2 regions of the Cohnella soli genome follow, and region 2 is predicted to be linked to the other one. Evidence: predicted binding sites of a transcription regulator. Region 2 holds the regulator's gene; the other holds the start of a gene.
The links. Region 2 encodes Rex, which represses fermentation and respiration genes when NADH is low (regulators of the CRP and FNR family bind a similar motif). Its sites were predicted from a motif close to TTGTGAAATATTTCACAA; they were not measured.
Positions count from the first base shown of each region.

Region 1: the regulator Rex is predicted to act here: its motif matches at 8,771-8,788, upstream of ACFPOF_RS01765 (DUF1641 domain-containing protein).

Region 1 is NZ_JBHSMI010000002.1:313,369-323,682, forward strand. It holds gene pqqB (pyrroloquinoline quinone biosynthesis protein PqqB) at 1-881, shown strand, start outside; gene pqqC (pyrroloquinoline-quinone synthase PqqC) at 909-1,595, shown strand; gene pqqD (pyrroloquinoline quinone biosynthesis peptide chaperone PqqD) at 1,601-1,879, shown strand; gene pqqE (pyrroloquinoline quinone biosynthesis protein PqqE) at 1,876-2,955, shown strand; gene ACFPOF_RS01725 (dipeptidase) at 2,978-3,925, shown strand; gene ACFPOF_RS01730 (cold-shock protein) at 4,035-4,253, shown strand; gene ACFPOF_RS01735 (formate/nitrite transporter family protein) at 4,462-5,253, shown strand; gene ACFPOF_RS01740 (L-lactate dehydrogenase) at 5,246-6,160, shown strand; gene ACFPOF_RS01745 (hypothetical protein) at 6,307-6,642, shown strand; gene ACFPOF_RS01750 (hypothetical protein) at 6,658-6,927, shown strand; gene ACFPOF_RS01755 (hypothetical protein) at 6,924-7,094, shown strand; gene ACFPOF_RS01760 (cell wall hydrolase) at 7,267-8,265, shown strand; gene ACFPOF_RS01765 (DUF1641 domain-containing protein) at 8,834-9,271, shown strand; gene ACFPOF_RS01770 (NAD(P)/FAD-dependent oxidoreductase) at 9,309-10,314, shown strand, end outside.
Region 2 is NZ_JBHSMI010000025.1:151,378-161,691, forward strand. It holds gene ACFPOF_RS13550 (hypothetical protein) at 1-737, opposite strand, end outside; gene ACFPOF_RS13555 (RNA polymerase sigma factor) at 727-1,284, opposite strand; gene ACFPOF_RS13560 (AAA family ATPase) at 1,418-2,914, opposite strand; gene ACFPOF_RS13565 (hypothetical protein) at 2,907-3,443, opposite strand; gene ACFPOF_RS13570 (cell wall elongation regulator TseB-like domain-containing protein) at 3,693-4,220, opposite strand; gene ACFPOF_RS13575 (amidohydrolase) at 4,217-5,527, opposite strand; gene ACFPOF_RS13580 (redox-sensing transcriptional repressor Rex) at 5,521-6,174, opposite strand; gene dinG (ATP-dependent DNA helicase DinG) at 6,171-9,050, opposite strand; gene ACFPOF_RS13590 (tetratricopeptide repeat protein) at 9,072-9,710, opposite strand; gene panD (aspartate 1-decarboxylase) at 9,817-10,200, opposite strand; gene panC (pantoate--beta-alanine ligase) at 10,185-10,314, opposite strand, start outside.

The DNA.
Region 1 (10,314 bases), on a different contig from region 2:
CGGGAGGGGGATTTCCCCAATGGAATTGCGATTGCCCGACTTGCCGCCGCGCGCGCACAGGGCATCGTTCCATTCGCGCCCGCACAACCGATTCGCTGGCCGTCAGCGATAACGGCAAGTCGTGGTACCTCATCAATGCAACGCCGGATGTCGGCGCGCAGGTTGAAGCATTTGCCGCGCTGCACCCCGGCCCCTACATACGAGAAACGCCGATCCGGGGCGTCATACTAACGGATGCGGAACTGGATCATACGATCGGGCTGCTGCAAATGAGAGAAAACGCAGAGATTGAAGTGTATGCGCCGTCCTGTGTCCTTCAGGCTTTGAGCGGCCCTTTGCCGATCAGGCGTATTCTTGAGCCTTATGCGAAGTTCCACTGGTCGAATGTGGAAGCGGGGGAATCTTTTTGGCTTTTTGAGGAGAGATTGAACGTATATCCTTTCCGTCTGGGCTGTAAGCCGCCGAGGTATGCAACCGCGAGCGTAGACAAGGAGAAGGAAGCGTGGGTGATGGGCTATCGCATAACCGATCGATTGACGGGGGGCGTATTCGTCTATGCGCCGGGAATCGAGTCGTGGACGGACGAATTGACAGAGCATCTATCGCATGCGGATTGCGTGATGATAGACGGGACGTTCTGGGAAGCCGATGAGCTGCAGAGGTTAGGTGTGTCCGACTTGCTCGCATCGGAGATGGGGCACGTCCCTATCTCGGGGCCGAGTGGCAGCCTGGAGCGGCTTGCCGATCTGACCGCGAAGCGGAAAATTTACATTCACATCAATAACACGAATCCGATTCTGGATGAACATTCAGCCGAGTACCATCGTCTCCGATCGCTTGGCATAGAGATTGGCTTCGACGGATTGGCAGCGGAGGTCTAACATTACAGGAATATGAACAACCACCTCATGTCCAACGAACAGTTTACGGAGAGGCTCAAACAAGTTGGGCAACATCGTTACCATGACAAACATCCTTTTCATGTCCGTATGCACGAAGGCAAGCTTAGCCCTGAACAGCTTCGGGCTTGGATAGCCAACCGGTTCTATTATCAGAAAAATATCCCTGTTAAAGATGCGATCGTCCTCTCCAAACTTCCATTGCGAGAAGATCGGCGCATCTGGATTCAACGGATTATCGACCATGACGGGCGAGAAGGCAGCGAAGGCGGCATCGAGGCTTGGATACGCCTTGGCGAAGCTGCAGACATTCCCCGAGCGGATATGTTGAATGAAGTCCACGTGCTTCCGGCCGTCCGTTTCGCAGTGGACGCCTACGTGAACTTCTGCCGACTGCAGCCGTGGGTCGAAGCTGTCGCCTCTTCGCTTACCGAGTTATTCGCACCGATCTTAATGTCCCATCGAATCGCCGTCTTCGAGCAAGTGTATCCTTGGGTTCGCGTGGAGGGGCTGGAGTATTTCCGAAACAGACTGCACCAGGCTCCACGAGATTCGGATCACGGCTTGGCCATCGTGATGCGAGAATGCCGGGATCGGGCGGAGCAGGAGCGAGCAATCGCTGCGCTGAATTTCAAGTGCGATGTGCTATGGGCGATTCTGGATGCATTAAGCTTGGAATTCCCGAATAAGGAGTAATCGCCATGACGCGATGGGAGTTATCGGATCAACCGAGATTGCGCAGCCCGGCTCGTATGAAATACGATAAAGCCCGCTCAACGGAATTGCTCCTGCTCCCGGAACGCGTCGTCGAACTTAATGCGACTGCCGGCGCGATTTTGCGGTTGTGCGACGGGGAGCGCACGATCTCCCAAATGATCGAACAACTCGAGGCCACGTACGGGGAATCGAATCTGGAGGCGGACGTCCGGGATTTTCTGCATCAAGCGGCCGACAGAGGCTGGGTGGAACGATGGAAGTGAGCGCACCCTACGCGTTAGCCGCGGAGCTTACCCACCGCTGCCCCCTTCGCTGTCCTTACTGCTCGAATCCGCTAGAGCTTCAGAAAAAAGAAACCGAGCTGACGACCGTTGAATGGTTGCGAGTATTAGAGGAAGCAAGCGAGCTTGGCGTCGTTCAAGTGCATTTTACCGGAGGAGAGCCTTTATTGCGGCCGGACCTCAGCGTGCTTATTCGACAGTCGAGGCAGTTAGGTCTGTTCGTCAATCTGATTACGAGCGGCGTAGGGCTGACGGAGCGGCGGGCCGAGGAGCTGGCAGAGGCCGGCGTAGACAGCATCCAACTGAGCGTTCAAGCTTCTGAGGCCGAGCTCGCCGACACGATTGCAGGGTTCAAAGCGCATGAATTGAAACGGCAAGCGGCCGGCTTCATTCAAGCCGCAGGTGTTCCTCTGCATATGAATGTCGTGCTGCACAGGCGTAATCTTCATCTGGTCGAGGAGATCATCGAGCTTTGCCTCGCATGGGGAGCACGAAGATTGGAGCTAGCCAATACGCAGTATTACGGTTGGGCACTTGCGAACCGACGACAACTGCTGCCAACGAAGGAGCAGCTCGTCGCCGCGGAAGAATCGTATAGGACGACGAAGGAGCGTCTAGGTCATCTCGTCGAACTGATCTGGATTGTGCCGGACTATTACGAAGATCTCCCGAAGCCTTGCATGGGAGGCTGGGGCAAGTTATCGCTGACTGTAGCGCCCGACGGTCGAGTATTGCCGTGCACGACAGCGGGCAGTATCTCATCGCTAAGTTTCGAATCCGTTAGGAAGCGGGATTTGGCCTGGATATGGCGAGAGTCGGAGAGCTTTAACGCTTTCCGAGGGTTCGAATGGATGCCCGAGCCATGCCGAGGCTGCGATCGCCGCTTCGAGGATTTCGGAGGGTGCCGCTGCCAGGCGTTCCTGCTCACAGGCGATGCGGGCCTGACGGATCCTGTATGCGGTCGGTCGCCGCATCGTGGCATGTTGACGGAGTTAGTATCGTCCATGAACGATGCCGATCAAGAGCTTGAGATTTCCTATCGTTATCGCGGCGGATGAACAAGGGGGAGAGAAAATTCCGGTGAAAATATTCGACGCTCATTGCGATGTGCTGAGCAAGCTGCTCGAGAACCCGGAGCTCGATTTTGTTCATGAACGGCATCGTCTGGATGTCACGTTGGATCGTATGGTTGAAGCGAACATCGGGGTACAGAACTTCGCGATTTATTTGTCTGAGCGAATGTCGAGACAATTCCAATTTGTACTGGACAGTATCGATTTGTTTTGCCAGCGCATTCTTTCCAATCCGCAAATGCGGTTCGTCCGTTCGAAGAACGACTTGCGTCGCGTGGCCGCAGAGGGAAGCATTGGGGCCATGTTGTCGCTTGAAGGTGTTGACGCGTTGCAAGAAAATCTCGCGAATGTTCGCATTTTATTCTACCTGGGCGTTCGAAGTGTCGGGATCACTTGGAATTATGCGAATTGGGCAGCCGACGGCGTGTTGGAGCCGAGACGGGGCGGGTTAACGGAGCTAGGGAGAAACCTCGTCAAGGAATGTAATCGAATTGGCATGATTTTAGACGTCTCCCATCTGTCCGAACGGGGCTTCTGGGAACTGGCGGAGCTTTCCAATAAACCGTTTATCGCCTCTCACTCGAATGTTTACGCTGTTCGACAGCACCCACGTAATTTGAATGATGAGCAGATCAAGTCGATCATCAGCTCGGAAGGCGTCATGGGAATCACGTTCGTTTCTCCTTTCGTGGATGCGGTCCAGCCGGTTGCGATAGATAAATTATTGCCTCATATCGACCGCGTATGTTCGCTTGGCGGCAGCCGTCACCTCGGTTTAGGTTCGGATTTCGACGGAATCAAAGAATGGATGATCGGGCTGGAGCATGCGGGAAAATACGGACAATTGGTCGAGTTGTTGCAAAAACACTACTCCGAGTCGGACGTCAAACGTTTCGTTTACGGCAATTGGTATGACTTTTATTCCAAACATTTGCCGGATGGGCAGGCGAATTGAGGATTGGTCTCATAAAATAAGAAGATTGTGCTAATATTAAAATGGGTTACACACAAAACGGAATCGGAAATCGTGAATCGGAAATCGTGAAACGGAAAGAGGGATAAGCTTGTATTCTTCTCGCAAAAAAACGGTCGAAGAGCTGCCCGAGGAATTAACGGCAATCTGGTCTTGTTCGGACGACAACTGCAACGGATGGATGAGGGATAACTTTGCGCTCTCCTCGACGCATCAATGCCCGTTGTGCCAATCTGAGATGGTGAAAGGCGAAAGAATGCTCGTCGCTCTCGCGAACACAAGCCCGCTTCATCACAAAGCCGAGGATTAAGTTCAACGGGGCGACGAAATGGCAATAGGAGCACCTTCATGTCGGCTCCGGCAGAAAACCCGGTCTTTCGAGGCCGGGTTTTTCCTGTATGCAGGCGGGTCACATTCGAACGTTCGATTGATGCGTGAAAATGTGATGTTTCTCACATCGCGGGCGAGCGGTATGGCGTATTCTACGTGTAACCCAAAGAGAGAAGGTGAGGAGCGGCATGGAAGTTGAAGCGCTCGAGAAGGTCGAGCAGCTCGCCCTCAAGAAACATCGAATATTCGAGACGAGCCGGCTCCGTTACATCGCCCGTTCCGCGCTTGCCAGCATGTTTATCGGCTTTGGCGTCATCGTCGCCTTCAAGACGGGCAGCTTCTTCTACGCGGAGCATTCGCCGATGACGTATCCGATGGCGGCGATTACGTTCGGGGCTGCCATTATATTAATTTGTTACGGCGGCGGCGACTTGTTTACGGGAGATACGTTTTATTATACGTACGCTGCGTTAAGACGCCGAATACGATGGCCTTCTGTTATGCGGTTATGGCTGTTCAGCTACTTGGGCAACATTCTCGGAGCTTCGTTCTTCGCGCTGCTGATCTACACGACAGGGCTGTTCTCGGAGTCGTCGGTGAACGGGTTCTTGCTCAGCGTCGTGGACAAGAAGATGAACTTGCCGACGATGGAGCTGTTCTTCCGAGCGATATTGTGCAACTGGCTTGTCTGTCTGGCGTTTTTCGTACCGATGTCGATGAAGGGCGACGGGGCCAAAATGTTCGCGATGATGCTGTTCGTATTCTGTTTCTTCATTTCCGGATATGAGCATAGCATCGCCAACATGTGCACATTTGCGATTGCGCTTGTACTGAATCACCCGGGAACCATTTCCTTAGGCGGCGTTATTCACAATCTAGTCCCCGTCACCTTAGGCAATCTGATCGGCGGGGGATTGTTAATGGGATTTATGTACCACTACGTTAATAAACCGGAATTGGAGAGTGATCGACATGAGTAAAACGAAGATTGTTGTTATCGGAGTAGGCGCGGTTGGGGCGACAACGGCGTACACGCTGCTGCTGAGGGAACGGGTGGACGAACTGGTGCTCATCGACGTTAACAAGGACAAAGCCAGAGGCGATGCGATCGACATGAACCACGGTCTTCCGTTCGTCGGGAAAACGAAAGTGTGGGCCGGCGATTATGAAGACTGTCGCGGGGCCAGTATCATCATTATTACGGCAGGCGCGGCGCAGCGGCCGGGCGAGACGAGGGTCGATCTACTGAAGCGGAATGCGGCCATCTTCGAAAACATTATCGACGCAGTGCTTCAGCATAATGATGATGGCATTTTACTAATCGCGTCCAATCCGGTAGACATTATGAGTTATTTTACGTGGCGGAAAACGCAATGGCCGGTCGAGCGCATTATCGGCTCGGGCACGCTTCTCGACAGTGCCCGGTTCCGCTATCTCATCGGCGAGGAGCTCGGCATCGATCCGCGCAGCATCCATGCCCATATTATCGGCGAGCACGGCGACTCGGAGCTGCCGGTCTGGAGCTTGGCGAACGTGGCTGGAACGAGCATTCCGCTCGGCGAGGAGAAGAAGGAGCGAATTTTCGCAAACACGAGAGACGCCGCATACGAGATCATCTCTGCCAAAGGCGCGACGTATTACGCGATCGCCCTTGCGCTTGATCGGATATGCACCGCGATCCTCCGCGACGAAGGCGCTGTGCTGAACGTATCGACGCTGCTGAAAGATTATCATGGCATCTCCGACGTATACCTCGGCGTTCCTTGCGTCGTTGACCGCAGCGGCGTACGCGAAGTGCTGAAGCTGAGTTTGTCGGAGCGAGAGCAACGGCAATTGCGGATGTCCGCGGAGAAGCTGCAAGACTTGATTCGCTCGATGAATGAATAGTAGATCTGCCCGTGGAGCCAATCCGCGGGTTTTTTTGTGGCTATCCAAATGCAGGAAAAGGCCGCGATAAATCGAAATAGCATAAATAGCCTATTTAAGTCAGGTCTGGAGGATTGCGATGAATATCGATTTCGGATCAATCGCGGATGCTGATCAGAAGCGGCAAAGCCTATAAAAAATATTTGCGTGAATCGATCAAGAAATATAGCCGGGTCAAAACGATTCTGTACCGCGATGCGCCGGTGTATCTGTATGAGTTCTACTTGGATACGAATATGAGCATTAACAGCCGGACATACAGCGCAAGCCATGTGAACAACGTGCTGACGCATGGGTATTTTATCAATTTCATCGGTTCTGCCGGAAGCGGCAAAAGCACGCTGTTTAAGCATTTGTTCCTCGATACGATCAAAAACACGTCGCACATTCCGATCATGGTCGAGCTGCGGGAAATCAACAATCGGGACCAGTCGCTAGGGTAATGTCTTTTTCAATCGATGTGCAATTTAGGATTCGATCTGGAATACGAACACTTCAGCAAAAGCATCGCGAGCGGAAGATACGTGTTCCTCTTCGACGCCTTGTACTCCCAGCACGATGCCACCAAGTCGGGGTACAAAAGAAGAATGAAAACGCAGCTCGCTTCCGATGATTTCAAGAGCATCGTGGCTGCCGTGTCGATTTCCAGCTATTTGGACAGGGTGTTCTCCATGGCATCCGACCAGCTCTTATCGTACTTGAGCCTGCGTGCAATCAAGTGGATATGATCAGGCAGTATGGCGTGGAAGAAAGCGACGGGGTAGAAATTCTGGTCGACATTAACCAAATTCACCCCGGAACGGAGTTAAGCAAGGAGTTTATCGGCCATGCGCACTTTATTCTAAATAAGCTGAATTACGCCACGGCGTTGCTACCGATTATTGGAGAAACATAAGGATAGGAAAACAATTAAAGAGCTGCTTTTCAAAAAAAGAGTTAGCCATTGAGTAAGCGATCCCGGGGATTGTGTGAAAACGTTAATGCTACAAATCGGTTATGCTGTGATATATTTTTACAGTATTCATAAAAGCGATTTCACGTTAATTCACGATCACCGGGAGGGTTTTATGCTCCGTTTGTACAGTTCAATTCGAAGCCGATTGCTGATCCCGTTAGTCGCCATCCTGATGCTGGCATCGGTTGTTCCGAGTGCTGCGGCTGCAGCTAAAGCGGACGATGCGGCAGTCGACGTGACGATTATGATCGACGGCGAGAAAGCGAAGTTGGCCGATCCGGCGCGCATGAAGGATAACAGGCTGCTCTTGCCGATCGCAAGCGTAGCGACGCTGCTGAAAGCGAAGACTAAGTGGGACGCGGCCAACGAAGCCGTGACGATTCAATCCGTGCGCGGAGACAAAATCGTGCTGAGCAACGGCGTGCCGGTCGTCTATTTCAACGATAACCGTTATGTAATGGACACAGTGCCTTTCCTGGACGACGGTCGAATGTACATCCCGCTGCGCGCCGTCGCGGAATTGCTTCACGCCAACGTGAAGTGGGATATGGAAACGTTAGTCGCCGAGATCACGCAGGTCGAGCCTGCTGTCATAACGGCGGAGTACGGTCTTGCGGAGATCGGAGAACAGTTCAGCGTCAGCCAGGATGCGCTGCTAAAGCGAAACGGGTTAAAAACTGCCGCGGAAGCGAAAGAAGGAACGGAGCTTCGTGTCGTCATCCCTTCGATATTCGATAACGAAGCGGAGCCGTTCACGAAAGAGGATTATGCGTTGCTTGCCAAGCTCGTGCAAGTGGAGTCTGGATATGAGCCTTACGAAGGCCAACTGGCCGTTGCGAACGTCGTACTGAACCGGGTGAACGATCCGCGTTTCCCGAAATCGATCAAGGACGTCATTTACTCCGGCAAGCAATTCCCGGCCGCTCACAACGGCTTGCTGCAGAAGAGTGTCCCGAACGCGAGCGTGCTTCGCGCCACCAAGGATGCTCTGAACGGGAGAAATAACGTGAAAAACGCCGTGTACTTCTACGATCCGCGAGTAACCAAAGGCTCGTTCTGGTCCGGTCTCGACACGATCGTGACGATTGGCACGCACCGTTTCGCGAAGTAATCTCTGTCGTGGGAGCAAGTAGAGCCCATTGTATAATCCCTACCGGTAAGTCGGTGGGGATTTTCTCGTTAGCGGGCAGGACTCGGCGGATTTGCGTCTACAGCACTCCTGTAACGATGAAAAACATCGCACCAGTCCGCCGATCAGCCCATTTCGATGCTGTAGCGATGTTTTTCATCTTTAACGGGTAGAACTCGGCCGATTTGCGACTGAAGCACTCCTGTAACGATGAAATTCATCGCACCAGGACGCCAATCTGACCATTTCGATGCTGCAGCGATGTTTTTCGTCGTTAGCAGGTAGGGCACGGCCGATTTGCCGAGCCTCCGTTGGCCATACGTTCTAAGGCACAACCTGCGCCCGAGAAGTTTGGGCAAACTGCAAACATTTTACCCGAGTCACGACATTATTATCGATTTACCGCTTTAAAACGCAAAAATTCATCATAAGATGCCAAATATATACATGTACTAATCGCGCGGAAAGAGATAAAATATACATATAAATGTGATTAAATTCACAAAACTTTCTTAGATTGCTGATGATTTCGATTAGGGGAGGAAACAGAATGTCTGAATCGACTGTTTTGAATGCCGATCAAGGGTCCGTAGCGACCGATGCTGCGGCGAAGCTTGACGTGTTGGATCAATTGTTGAAACCGGAAGTGCAGCAAGCGATCACCCAATTGGTGGATCAACTGCCGAGACTCGCCGAGATGATGACCGTTCTGACGAATGTGTACGATTTCGCGCAGAAGGTTGCAAAAGATAAAGTGTTGATCGAAGATACGATCGGCGGCATCCAAGAGGTGGTCAAGCCCCTCGCGGAGAAAGCGAAAGGTGTCGCATCCGCCGTCATCGAAGCCAACGACCGCGCGGAGAGCAGCGATGCGACGATCGGCGTGTTTGGCATGATGAAATTGCTCAAAGATCCGGAATTGCAGAAGATGCTGCGTTTCGGCCAAGCTTACTTGAACATCATTGGCGAAAGAAAAAACAACGGTTAATCGGACCGATCCATAGGCGATGAACGGAGGAACATAGATGAGAAAAGAAATTTTGATTCTCGGGGCGGGTTACGGCGGCTTGCTGAGCGCCCTGTCCGCCAGACAGCATCTGTCGACCGCGGAAGCGAACATTACGATCATCAACCGCTCGAACACGCACCAAATCATTACGGAGCTTCACCGTCTGGCTGCGGGCAACGTGCACGAGAAAGCCGTTGCGCTCCCGCTTGAGAAATTGTTCAAAGGCAAAATGATTAACGTCGTCGTCGGCGAAGTGTCGTCCGTCGATCCGGAAGGCAAGAAAGTCGCGTTGAACGACGGCACAACCTACCGTTACGACGCGCTTGTTCTTGCGCTCGGCAGCGAAACGAACTATTTCGGCATTCCGGGATTGCAGGAGAACAGCCTGATCTTGAAGTCCGTTAACGATGCGAACAAAATTTTCGCTCACGTGGTCGACCGCGTTAAAGCATACGCGAAGTCGAAAGACAAAGCGGATGCAACGTTCGTCATTGGCGGCGGCGGCTTGACCGGCGTCGAATTGGTCGGCGAGTTGGTCGACGAATTGCCGGCGATCTGCCGCGAGAACGGCGTAAACTTCTCCGATCTCTCGTTAAAGCTTGTCGAGGCGATGCCGACGATTTTGCCAATGTTCTCGCCTGAACTGATTCAGCGCGCAGTTACGAGCCTCGAATCCCGCGGCGTGGAGTTCTTGACGAGCTTGCCGATTACGGAAGTGAAAGGCAACGTCGTTACGCTGAAGGACGGCCGTACGATCGAATCGAACACGGTTGTCTGGACGGGCGGCGTTCAAGGCAATACCCTCGTTGCGAATTGCGGTATCGAAGTGAATCGCGGTCGCGCGTCGGTGAACGAAGCGCTGCAATCGGTGTCCCACCCTGACGTGTATCTCGCAGGCGACTGCGCGGTCGTCTTCGGACCGGAAGGCCGTCCGTATCCGCCGACAGCCCAATTGGCTTGGCAGATGGGCGAACTTGTCGGCGCCAACATCGCGGCAGCGTTCAAAGGCACGAATCCGGATT
Region 2 (10,314 bases):
TCGCCAAGCGCCGCAGCGAAAGAATATTCCGTGTTCGCCAGCGTCTCCGGATCGGTCTCTCTGACTTTCGGATCAAGATCGGTCACTTGATTCACGAATGCCCGGCTCGTACCGTCTGCAGAGGTTTGCATGATCGAGACGAATCGGCTGCCCGCGTACAACAGCTTCTCCGAGCGGCCGGCGACAGAGGTGTTCGCCGCCTTGGCGTCCGAGATGCCCGACTTCAGCGCCACCAGCAACTGGCTACTCGGAGCGGAGACGGTGCGGGATTCGATTTTCCAGAAAGTCGTTTTGTAAGGCATCCAGATGCCTTCACCGCTTCTAACATAAGTCAGCTTGCCGTTCTCCGGCGCGACAACGATCGTGCGATATGTGCTGGGCGAATCAGGAGCATTCCCGTCCTGTCTAAGCCCAATAGCAACCGCAGAGTGCGGGGTAGGATCCACCGGTTGAGCCGAACTGGCTGCCGATGTCTCGACGGGCTCAGGCGTTGACTCCGACAGATTGTCCCGCTGTCCGATTCCCGCGTTTAAGCCCCATACACCCGCGCCGATGACGAGAGCAAGAAGCAACGAGAAGCCAAGAGCCGGCCAGCGCAGCGGCCAAAAACGAGCGCCTCTGCGTGCCCCTGCGGGCCGATCGAGGCTGTCGTTAATTCGACGCTTCATCGATTCATCGAAGCCGTTGCGATTCAGCGGGCCGCGCGCAAGCTGTTCAAACAATTCCTTATCGTCCATTGCGGCTCGCCTCCTTCATTTTCGAAAGTTTCTGCCTTGCGTGGAACATTCGGGATTTGACCGTCCCCTCCGTAACCTCAAGTACTTGTGCGATTTCCTTTAACGATAACTGATGATGAGCGTATAAGATGATAACTTCACGATACTTCTTCGGCAATTCCAACACCATTCGCCACATGTCGTTCACCGTCGCCTTTGCCAGCACGTCGTGTTCAACGGATTCGCTTTCTCCGCGCTCTTCCATCGTGTCCGACAACGTTACTTTACGGAAAAACGCCGAGCGCTGAAAATCGATCGCGGTATTGCGGGTAATAGTTAGAAGCCATGTTTTGACAGACGCATCTCTGCGAAAAGCGTGCATATTGCGGAACACCTTAATGAACACCTCTTGCGAAATGTCGTCCGCCATGTCCCATTTGCGCGTAATGCTGTACGCGTAATTCCACACGTCTTTGCCGTACGCATTCATTAATTCGTTAAGTAGCCCGCGGTCGTCATCGCTCTCGACCATATATTTGAGAAAATCGAAATTCCGTTGCGAGTCCAACCTTGCCACCTCTATTCTATAGAACGATTCCAATAAGCATCAGGTTCAATGCTAGCATATTTTTTCGTGTTTTTCTTCGTCTTTAGGCAAAAATAAGCTCCGCCGGAACTTCCGACGGAGCGATAGGCGGTATTTATGCGGCTTGTTGGATTTGTTCCCGCAGTTGCTCACCTGACAGCGTCTCCTCGCGAATGAGAATGGACAGCAGCCGTTCGAACGTCGGTTTATGCTTGCCGAGCAATTCGCGTGTCTTTCCAGTCAAGCCGTCGAGAATTTTCGCATTCTCGCCTGACCATTGCTCTTGCGTGATCGCTTCCGGATGGACGATGCCAAGGTCCGACATGCCCGATTCAATCATCGTGCGAACGATGCTTGTAGCTTGATCAAAGTCCCCGCGCGAACCGGTGCTGCGGCCGCCATAGAAGATTTCTTCAGCGACTGCGCCGCCGAGAGCGATCATAATTTGCTGCTCGAGTACATCGAGCGAATACAAATAGCTATCCTGCCGCGGATGATGCCGAACGTAACCTAGCGCTTGCCCGCGAGGCGTCAACGACACTTGCGCCACGCTCTCGGGGCGGACGCTTTCGGCGACGATCGCGTGACCGAGCTCGTGAATCGCGACACGTTCGCGTTCTTCGCGCGTCGTCTCGCGGTCCATCCGTTCGCCCATCATGACTTTATCGATCGCCTGCGATAGATGCGCGTTGTTTAACGTCTCCGAATTTTCTCTCATCGCGTAAATAGCCGCTTCGTTCATGACACTTTCAAGCTGAGCGCCCGAGAAACCGAACGTCTCTTCCGCTACTTTCCCAAGAGAAGCGTCTTGCGACAACGGCTTGTTGCGCGCATGCAATTGCAGAATATGTTCGCGGGCCGACTTGTCAGGCAGATCGACTTGGATGTGACGGTCGAAGCGCCCCGGACGAAGAAGAGCCGGATCAAGCAATTCCTTGCGGTTCGTCGCAGCAATGAGCAGAATGCGGATGCTCTCATCGCCTTGCACACCGTCCATCTCGGTCAGCAGTTGATTTAGTGTTTGATCGTATTCGCGATGCTGTCCTCCGTCTCTTTTGCCGCCGATGCCGTCAATTTCGTCGATGAAGATAATTGCATTATCCCGTTTCAGCTTTACCGCTTGTAGACGCGCTTCCTTAAACAAGTCGCGAATGCGGCCAGCCCCAACGCCGACGTACATCTCAACGAATTCGCTGCCCGATGCGGCGACGAATGCCGAATTCGTGTATTGGGCCGCTGCTTTGGCAAGCAGCGTTTTACCGGTTCCCGGAGGGCCCGTTAGCAAAATACCTTTCAGCGGACGAATGCCGAGCTTCTCGATTTTGTCCCGATAGACGAGGAAATCGAGCGCTTCCGTCAATTCCCGCTTCGGCTGCTCTTGTCCGCCGATATCTTCGAACGTTAGAAATTCCGGCTTCCGCGAGACCGTACGTTTTCCGGCCGTTCCCATCGCCAGCCCGCCGCGTCCTTTCGTAAACAGGAAAATCGCTCCGAACATAAGCAGCCCCATGACGATAATAGCCGGCGGCAATCCGACGTATACTAGAAAGACAAGTGCGACGATCGCCGCGCCGATGCCTATTTCTTTGCCGTAATCGTTTAACTTACGCATTGGACCACGCTCCTAACGTTGCGGGTTCGCGGGGCAGCACGACGAATTTCGCCGCATTGCCGTCGCGCATCGAAATATAGACGTTGTCTTCGTCCATATCCGTTGTTGCCGTCACGCCGGGAAAATGCGCGGACAAGTTGTCCATCGCTTCGCGAATGCCTGTATATTTGTGCGTCTCCATCGCTTCGGCGACGTCGAACAACGTGTAACTCCACGCTTTATCCAGCCGTTCGCTGCTGGAGGCGTCGGCAGTCAGCTCCAATTGTTTGCCGCCGATTTCGCCAGCTCCATCTTGCTTGATCTTGCGATATACTTGCGCGATATTCGCATCAGGCGAGAGCTTCACATCTATTTTCACCGTTCCGGCGCCCATTTCGACTTTGGCGTTCTCGACGCCGGAGATCGCATTCGCGACCTTGTCGAGCGGTCGTTCAACGCCGTAGTGCCGGTAGCCGAACCAGCCACCGAACAGTACAGTTGCAGTGAGTGCCGCCGTGATGACGATCGGTAACAGTCTAATTTTATTCATATAGCTATTCCCCTCCTAAAAGTAAGCTTGGCCTAAGATGTGTAATCGGAACAGGGACGTATGTCGACTCCTCATAATGAACAATTATCCGTACGTTTCGTACATCCATGAGTATATCAGTTTTGGTCAGTATTTTCGTTATTAAAACGTTGGAAGCCGTGCCAATGAGCTGCGGAATAGTGATCCAGACAATACGATGTCAACGCAGAAAACGCCCAGAAATGGGCGTTCTCATCGCGTCAAACTATGTTAGCTCGACAGTACGTAAGTTTTCAACATCGAACCGTCTTTGAAAGAGTAAAACCCGAGCGACTGATGCTGATGCTCGGCATCGTTCCAGTAGCGAATTTCCCATGCCGGCTGTCCCTTGAACCATCCCGGGATCATCCGGATCGGCGCCGAGACGCCTACGTGCTCGACTTCGAACTTCTCAAGCATTTGCTTCTTCGTCAAGTTGTTCGCCGCTTTCTCCTTTACGATACCGTCGGACTTCTCGAATACGACCCATGACTCTCCGTCTGCGTCTTTGCCGGAGACGATCCATACTGTCTCGTCCCAAGTATGGGAAGCTGCGTCCGTCACTTCCTTCAGACCCGCTTGCTGCTTGGCAATTCGCACGGCGCGATTTTCCAAGTCGCGGTAATCTTTATCCGAAGAGCGCACATACAAATAGAAGCAGACAAGCACGAACACGATAAATCCTGCGACGAGAAAGCACCACTTGGCCACAGACAACGTAGGCGATTTGCGATGTTCTTCCGTGCGGCTTAAGCTCATCCGCGCAGTCTCCGGAAGCACAATTCCGCCTCGGCTTTGATTCTCTCTTCGTCAAGCGTAAGCAGCTGGCCATTTCTCAGCAATTGCTTGCCGTCGACCCAGACGTGCGCGACGTCGGAACCACGGGCCGAGTACGCCAGGTGCGAAACATAATCGGTATGCGGAACAAAATGAGGCCGATCAATGTTCAGAGCGATGAAGTCCGCTTTCAGTCCGACTTTTAATTGGCCTGTTACGCCTTCCAGACCGATCGAATTCGCGCCATACAACGTGCCCATACGGATCGCTTCCACTGCTGGAATGACGGTCGGATCGCCGGACACGCCTTTATGAAGCAGCGCCGCCATCGAGATTTCCTGGAACAAATCCAAATTATTATTGCTCGCAGCGCTGTCTGTTCCGAGCGAAACCTTAACACCCGCTTTAAGCAAGTCCGGTACGCGCGCGACACCGCTTGCCAGCTTCAAATTGCTGACCGGATTATGAGAGACGGCGACGCCGCGTTCAGCGAGCAAAGCAATTTCGTCGTCGTTCAGATGTACGGCATGCGCGACAAGCGTCGGCCTCCCGAACATGCCTAGTCGATCGAGATGTTCGACCGGACGGCAACCATAATCGCGCACATTCTGCTCGACTTCGGCGATCGTCTCCGACATATGGGTATGCATCGGCAAGTCGAGATCGTGTGCCGCCTCTACGAATTTCAAAATGAAATCTGGCGGGCAAGTATAAGGCGCATGAGGCGAAATCATAACGTTAATACGCCCGTTTGCCTTGCCGTGCCAGTCTTTGGCGAATTGAATGGCATCCGCAAGCTTCGCCTTCTGGACGTCCTCCGGACACAGTCCAATAGCGCCGCGCGTCAAGCTCGCTCTCATGCCGGAACGCTCGACGACTTCGGCAACCCGGTGCATATGATCATACATATCGACGAACGTCGTCGTTCCGGACTTAATCATTTCGGCCGCGGCTAGCGCAGACCCCCAATATACGTCATCCCCGGTAAACTTCGCTTCCGTCGGCCACATATGATTTTGCAGCCACTCCTGCAATGCCAGATCGTCTGCCAGCCCACGAAGCAGAGACATCGCCGCGTGACCATGGGTGTTCACGAGTCCCGGCATAAACAAATAGCCTTTGCCATTCAGCTTCTCGGATGCAAGACGTTTCTCTTCCTCTGGCGCTTCTCCTTCTCCCATGGCGGCGATCCGCTCGCCTTCTACTGCCATCCAGCCTTGAAACTGCGGAAGCGTCTCATTCATTGTGACGAAATACCCGTTCTCGATCAATAATCGCGTCATCAAAATTCGTCTCCTTCATTCGATCCGTTGATCGAGTCCATATAATAAGCAAGGCTAAGCAGCTCTGCTGTAAAGTCTGCATGATGAATGCGAACGCCAGGCGCGGCTTTCAGGACGACCGGCGCGAAATTCAGAATGCCCCGGACGCCGGAAGCGATGAACTGGTCTGCGACATTTTGCGCTTCGGCTGCCGGCACTGTAATAATGCCTACCGAGATGTCCAGTTGCTGCACCGTTTCTTTTAATTCGTTCATCGGCTGAACGGTCAACCGATTAATCATCGACCCTTTTTTGCTCTCATCCGCGTCGAATACAGCGACAATTTTCATATTGTCTTTAATATACGTATTATAATTGCACAACGCCCGTCCCAAGTTGCCCGTACCGACAAGGGCGACGTTCAGCGTCTTGTCCAGCTTCAAAATTTGGCGGATTTTCTCGATCAAGTAATCGACGTTATAGCCGACGCCCTTGCGGCCGAACTCCCCGAAATAAGCGAGGTCTTTACGAATCTGCGCCGGATTCAAGTCCAGCTTCTCTCCGAGTTCCTGCGAGGAAACCGTGTGAATATTGCTCACGCTCAGTTCATTAAGGAAACGCAAGTATATCGGCAGCCGCCGAACGACCGCCTCGGAAATTTTGATCGGTTTCATTCTGGTTCCCTTCTTTCTATTCCTTGTTCGGGAAACAGCCACTCGCGCGCTCTACCGGCGAGTGAAGCCGTCGGTAAATGCTCCATTTTAGGCCCAGGCAGCGAGTACAGAAAATGTTTCCCATAATACGTTTCGATAACCCTCGTATCGTAAAGCAACACGATCCCGCGATCTGTCGCCGTTCGCACGAGCCGTCCAAACCCTTGCTTAAAGCGGATAACCGCTTGGGGAAGCGACAGCTTCATGAATGGATTTTGGTTTTCCGCCTGCAGTTTCTCGGCTTTCGCTTCCGCGACGGGATGGTTAGGCGGCTGGAAAGGCAATCTGACGATCGCGAGGCACGTAAGCGCATCCCCCGGCAAGTCGATGCCTTCCCAGAAGCTGCTCGTACCAAGCAACACCGTTGCCGGCTGTTTGATGAATTGCTGCGTCAACCTACTACGACTTCCTCCGTCGAGCCCTTGGCCGAGCACTTGAATACCGGCAGGCTCCAGCTTATCTTTCAGAGGACCGTATACCGTTTTTAACATTCGATGCGACGTGAACAGTACGAGCATTCTCCCGCCCGCCGTTCGCGCCATCTCCTCTAACGAGGCTGTCAGCGCCGCAACAAACGCGGCTTCTCCTTCCCTGCCTTTGATGCCCGGGAAATCGCGAGGAATGAGCACGAGCGCCTGTTCTCGATATTTGAATGGAGAAGGCAGCATCGCTGTCTTGAGTCTGCCGACTTTGTCCGCTTCGTTTAAGCCGAGTTGCTCGGTCACAAAACCAAACGACTTGCCGATCGTCAGCGTAGCCGATGTCATAACGACACTCGCTTTTTTGTCAAACACGCCTTCCTTCAACAATCCGCTCACATCGGCCGGAACCCCATATATCGATACAGACCTGCTCCGGTATTGGGAATGCCCTTCAATCCAGTAAACGTATTCCGGTCGACCGAGCGTTACGAACGACTGCGTGTCCGCTCTCGTATTCGCCAAATCTTTCAGCACGCCGCCCATGTCTGTCAGCAGCCCTTGCAAACCAAGCTCGTCCGCTTCGTCTCGCATGTCGGCAACGATTTTCTCCATCGGGCGAATGAAGTCGGACAGCAGTTGGATTACATTATTGCCGTCCACCGTTAACGCTTCCCATTGCGGAGGCAGTTGATCCGCTTTCAACCTATAGGTCATGTTGCCCGTCTCGTCGGCGGCGGCGTGAGAAGCAAGCATGCCGAAGCAGGCGTCCATCCATCGTTCCCACGCTTCCCGTATCTCGGTTAGCTTTGGCGCTAGCTCTTCAAGCTTTTCGGCCCAGACGTTCGCTTGCGACGATCCCATGGATGTAGCTTCGGTAATCAATTGCGGAAGCAAACCGGTCTTAGCGTCCTTCCATACGCGCAGCAACGGCAACAGGAGCGTGCCATGACTCGTTTTCTGCCCGAGATGCTGGCTCGCCACTTCTTCCAGATGATGAGCCTCGTCGATAACCAGTTTATCATAAGCCGGGAGCAAACGGTGCTCGGCGCGCAAATCCGTAAATAACAGCGCATGGTTCGTAATAATCAAATCGGCTTTGCTAGCTTCCTGCCTCGCGCGGTGATAGAAACAGCGCTTAAACCAAGGGCATGCCCGGTTGAGGCATGAAGCAGTATCGCTGGCCACTGCATCCCATTCTTCTCTATGCCGCCCGCCTACATTAAGTTCCTCTGATTCGCCTCTGGCCGTTTCGCTTAGCCAGACAGTCATGCCTCCGCGAATAATCGCTTCTTCCCTACCGAATGCATGCTCGGGAAGCTGCTGCCGGTTCTCGAACTTGCGAAGGCACAAATAATTGCTGCGGCCTTTGAACACGGTTGCGCGGAACGGCATCGGCAGCGCTTGCTGCAGCAGCGGCAAATCTCTTTCTCGCAGTTGTTCCTGCAATTGGATCGTATGGGTGCTGACGACGACTTTTTTCTCTTCCTTCAGTCCATAATAGAGAGAGGGCAACAAATAACCGAGCGACTTACCCGTGCCTGTCCCTGCTTCGACCAGCAGATGAGAATCAGCTTCCAACGCGTCGAAAACTTCCTTAAACATAATATCCTGACCTTCCCTCGCCTCGTACGAAGGGAAAAGCGTCTTCAGGTTATTTTGCACGGCGGCCATATATTGTTCGAAGTCCATCTCCCGCAACGCTTCGGGAATGCCGTCGGACTCGCGATTCGCATTGTCTTCGCTCCAATCGCCAACGTTCATCGCGAATTGTCGGAAGTAGTGCAGCCCTTCCTCTGGAATAAACGGCTGAGTTTCCCGCCATGCGGCGACGTGGGCGATCAGCCACCCAAGATCGCTATTGTCCGGGCTGAACAGCATGCCAAGCCTTTGGAGGGTAAGTAACGGAAGGTGCTGCAGCTTGTTCAAGCAAAGCATAAAGAGTTCCGACGTCGCAAGCGCGTCGCTGTCCGCTTGATGCGGTCGGTCGTGCGCGATGCCAAACGCATGAGTGAGCGAAGACAGCGAGAACGAAGATTGCGTCGGAAAAACGAGTCTGGCGAGTTCCACTGTATCGAGTACTCTGCCGCCGAATGGCAAATAACCGCTTTTCTCCAAAGCGGCTTGCAGGAACTGCACGTCGAAACTGGCGTTGTGCGCAACCAAAACAGCATCCTGCAACAAGGGCACTAGCTCGGCGATCATATCTTCGGTGTCGGGCGACTCGGCCACATCCGCATCGGTAATGCCCGTCAGCCGGGAGATGTCCTGCGGAATCGGCCTCGAAGGCCGGACGAAGCTCGCATACGTGGAACAAACGGTACCCGCTTCATCGATGACAGCGAGTCCCGTTTGTATAATTTCGTCTTTATCGGACGACATGCCCGTCGTTTCGAAATCGAGCACGGCAAATTTCATTCCAGTCTTCCTTTCGAGCCTTCAGGCTTGAACTAACGTTTGAAGCTCGGCGCTTCCGAACTGCAGTTGAATATGTCCGTTTCCCTTCAACATCGATTCGAGGTTCGTCCTCGGATCGGAGAAGGCAGGATCGGTTTCGAGTGCGATGCGGAAATATTGCTGGGCTTGCTCCAGATGCGCGTTAATCGCTTGAATGCAGCCGAGCGCATTGTAGGCGATAGCTCTCAGCCTGCTCTCTTCCGCGATGGCCGCGACAAGCTGAAAATGCCGCTGCGCTTCGTTCCAATGTTTCAGATGCATCTTTGACATTGCCAGGTAAAGGCGAGCGCAGACGAGATCGGGATACAGTGCCACCGCTTGCTCCAGTTGATCCGAGGCATGCTCGAACATATGGAGCTTAAAGTACCCCTGCCCTTTGACAAAGGGGCCGAGCTGCTTCTCCAGCTCTGGTGAAGGCTGTGGTTGCTGCTGCCTCAAATCGCGAAAAACGCCCATTTTGTCCTCGAACTGCAACCATGATTCAATAATATCATCACTTAACGATTTCAGCATGTCCCATTGCTGCTGCAGTTCGTTTTTTTCTTCTCCCGCAGCTTGAGGATAACGGATAATGAGATCGTCGAGCACCTCGTTCATTGTCGCGAACCATTGCCGAATCATGAGCGTACCCTCCTGTGCGCGATTGACGGGCAATCGCCTTGACAGCATCAGCTTCGGAGCGAAACCGTACTGTCATTCTGTGTTGCGGGAAGGTGTTTCATACGCGTTACATGACGGTCGAATGCGGCTCCTCCGCCAGTAATTTGACGACTTTGTTGCCTTCGCCCATAATAGCTACCCGCGGATGATGACGCCGTGCTTCCTCGTCTGTCATGAACCCGTAGCTGATGATAATGACGGTGTCACCCGGCTGAACAAGACGTGCGGCAGCTCCGTTAAGGCATACGACGCCTGAGCCTCTTGGCCCCGGTATCGCGTAAGTCTCGAAGCGTGCGCCGTTGTTATTGTTGACGATCTGAACTTTCTCGTCAGGCAGGATGTCGACCAGTTCAAGCAAATCTTGATCGATCGTCACGCTGCCGACATAGTTCAAATTCGCTTCCGTAACGGTGGCGCGGTGTATTTTGGCTTTCATCATTTGGCGGAACATGGAATCGCACCTGCTTTCGCTGGATTCAGCAATTTATTGTCGATGAGCCGGGTTTGGCCGAAACGAACGGCGACGGCGATGAGTACGTCGGCGTCGATGCTCGCAAGCGGTTTG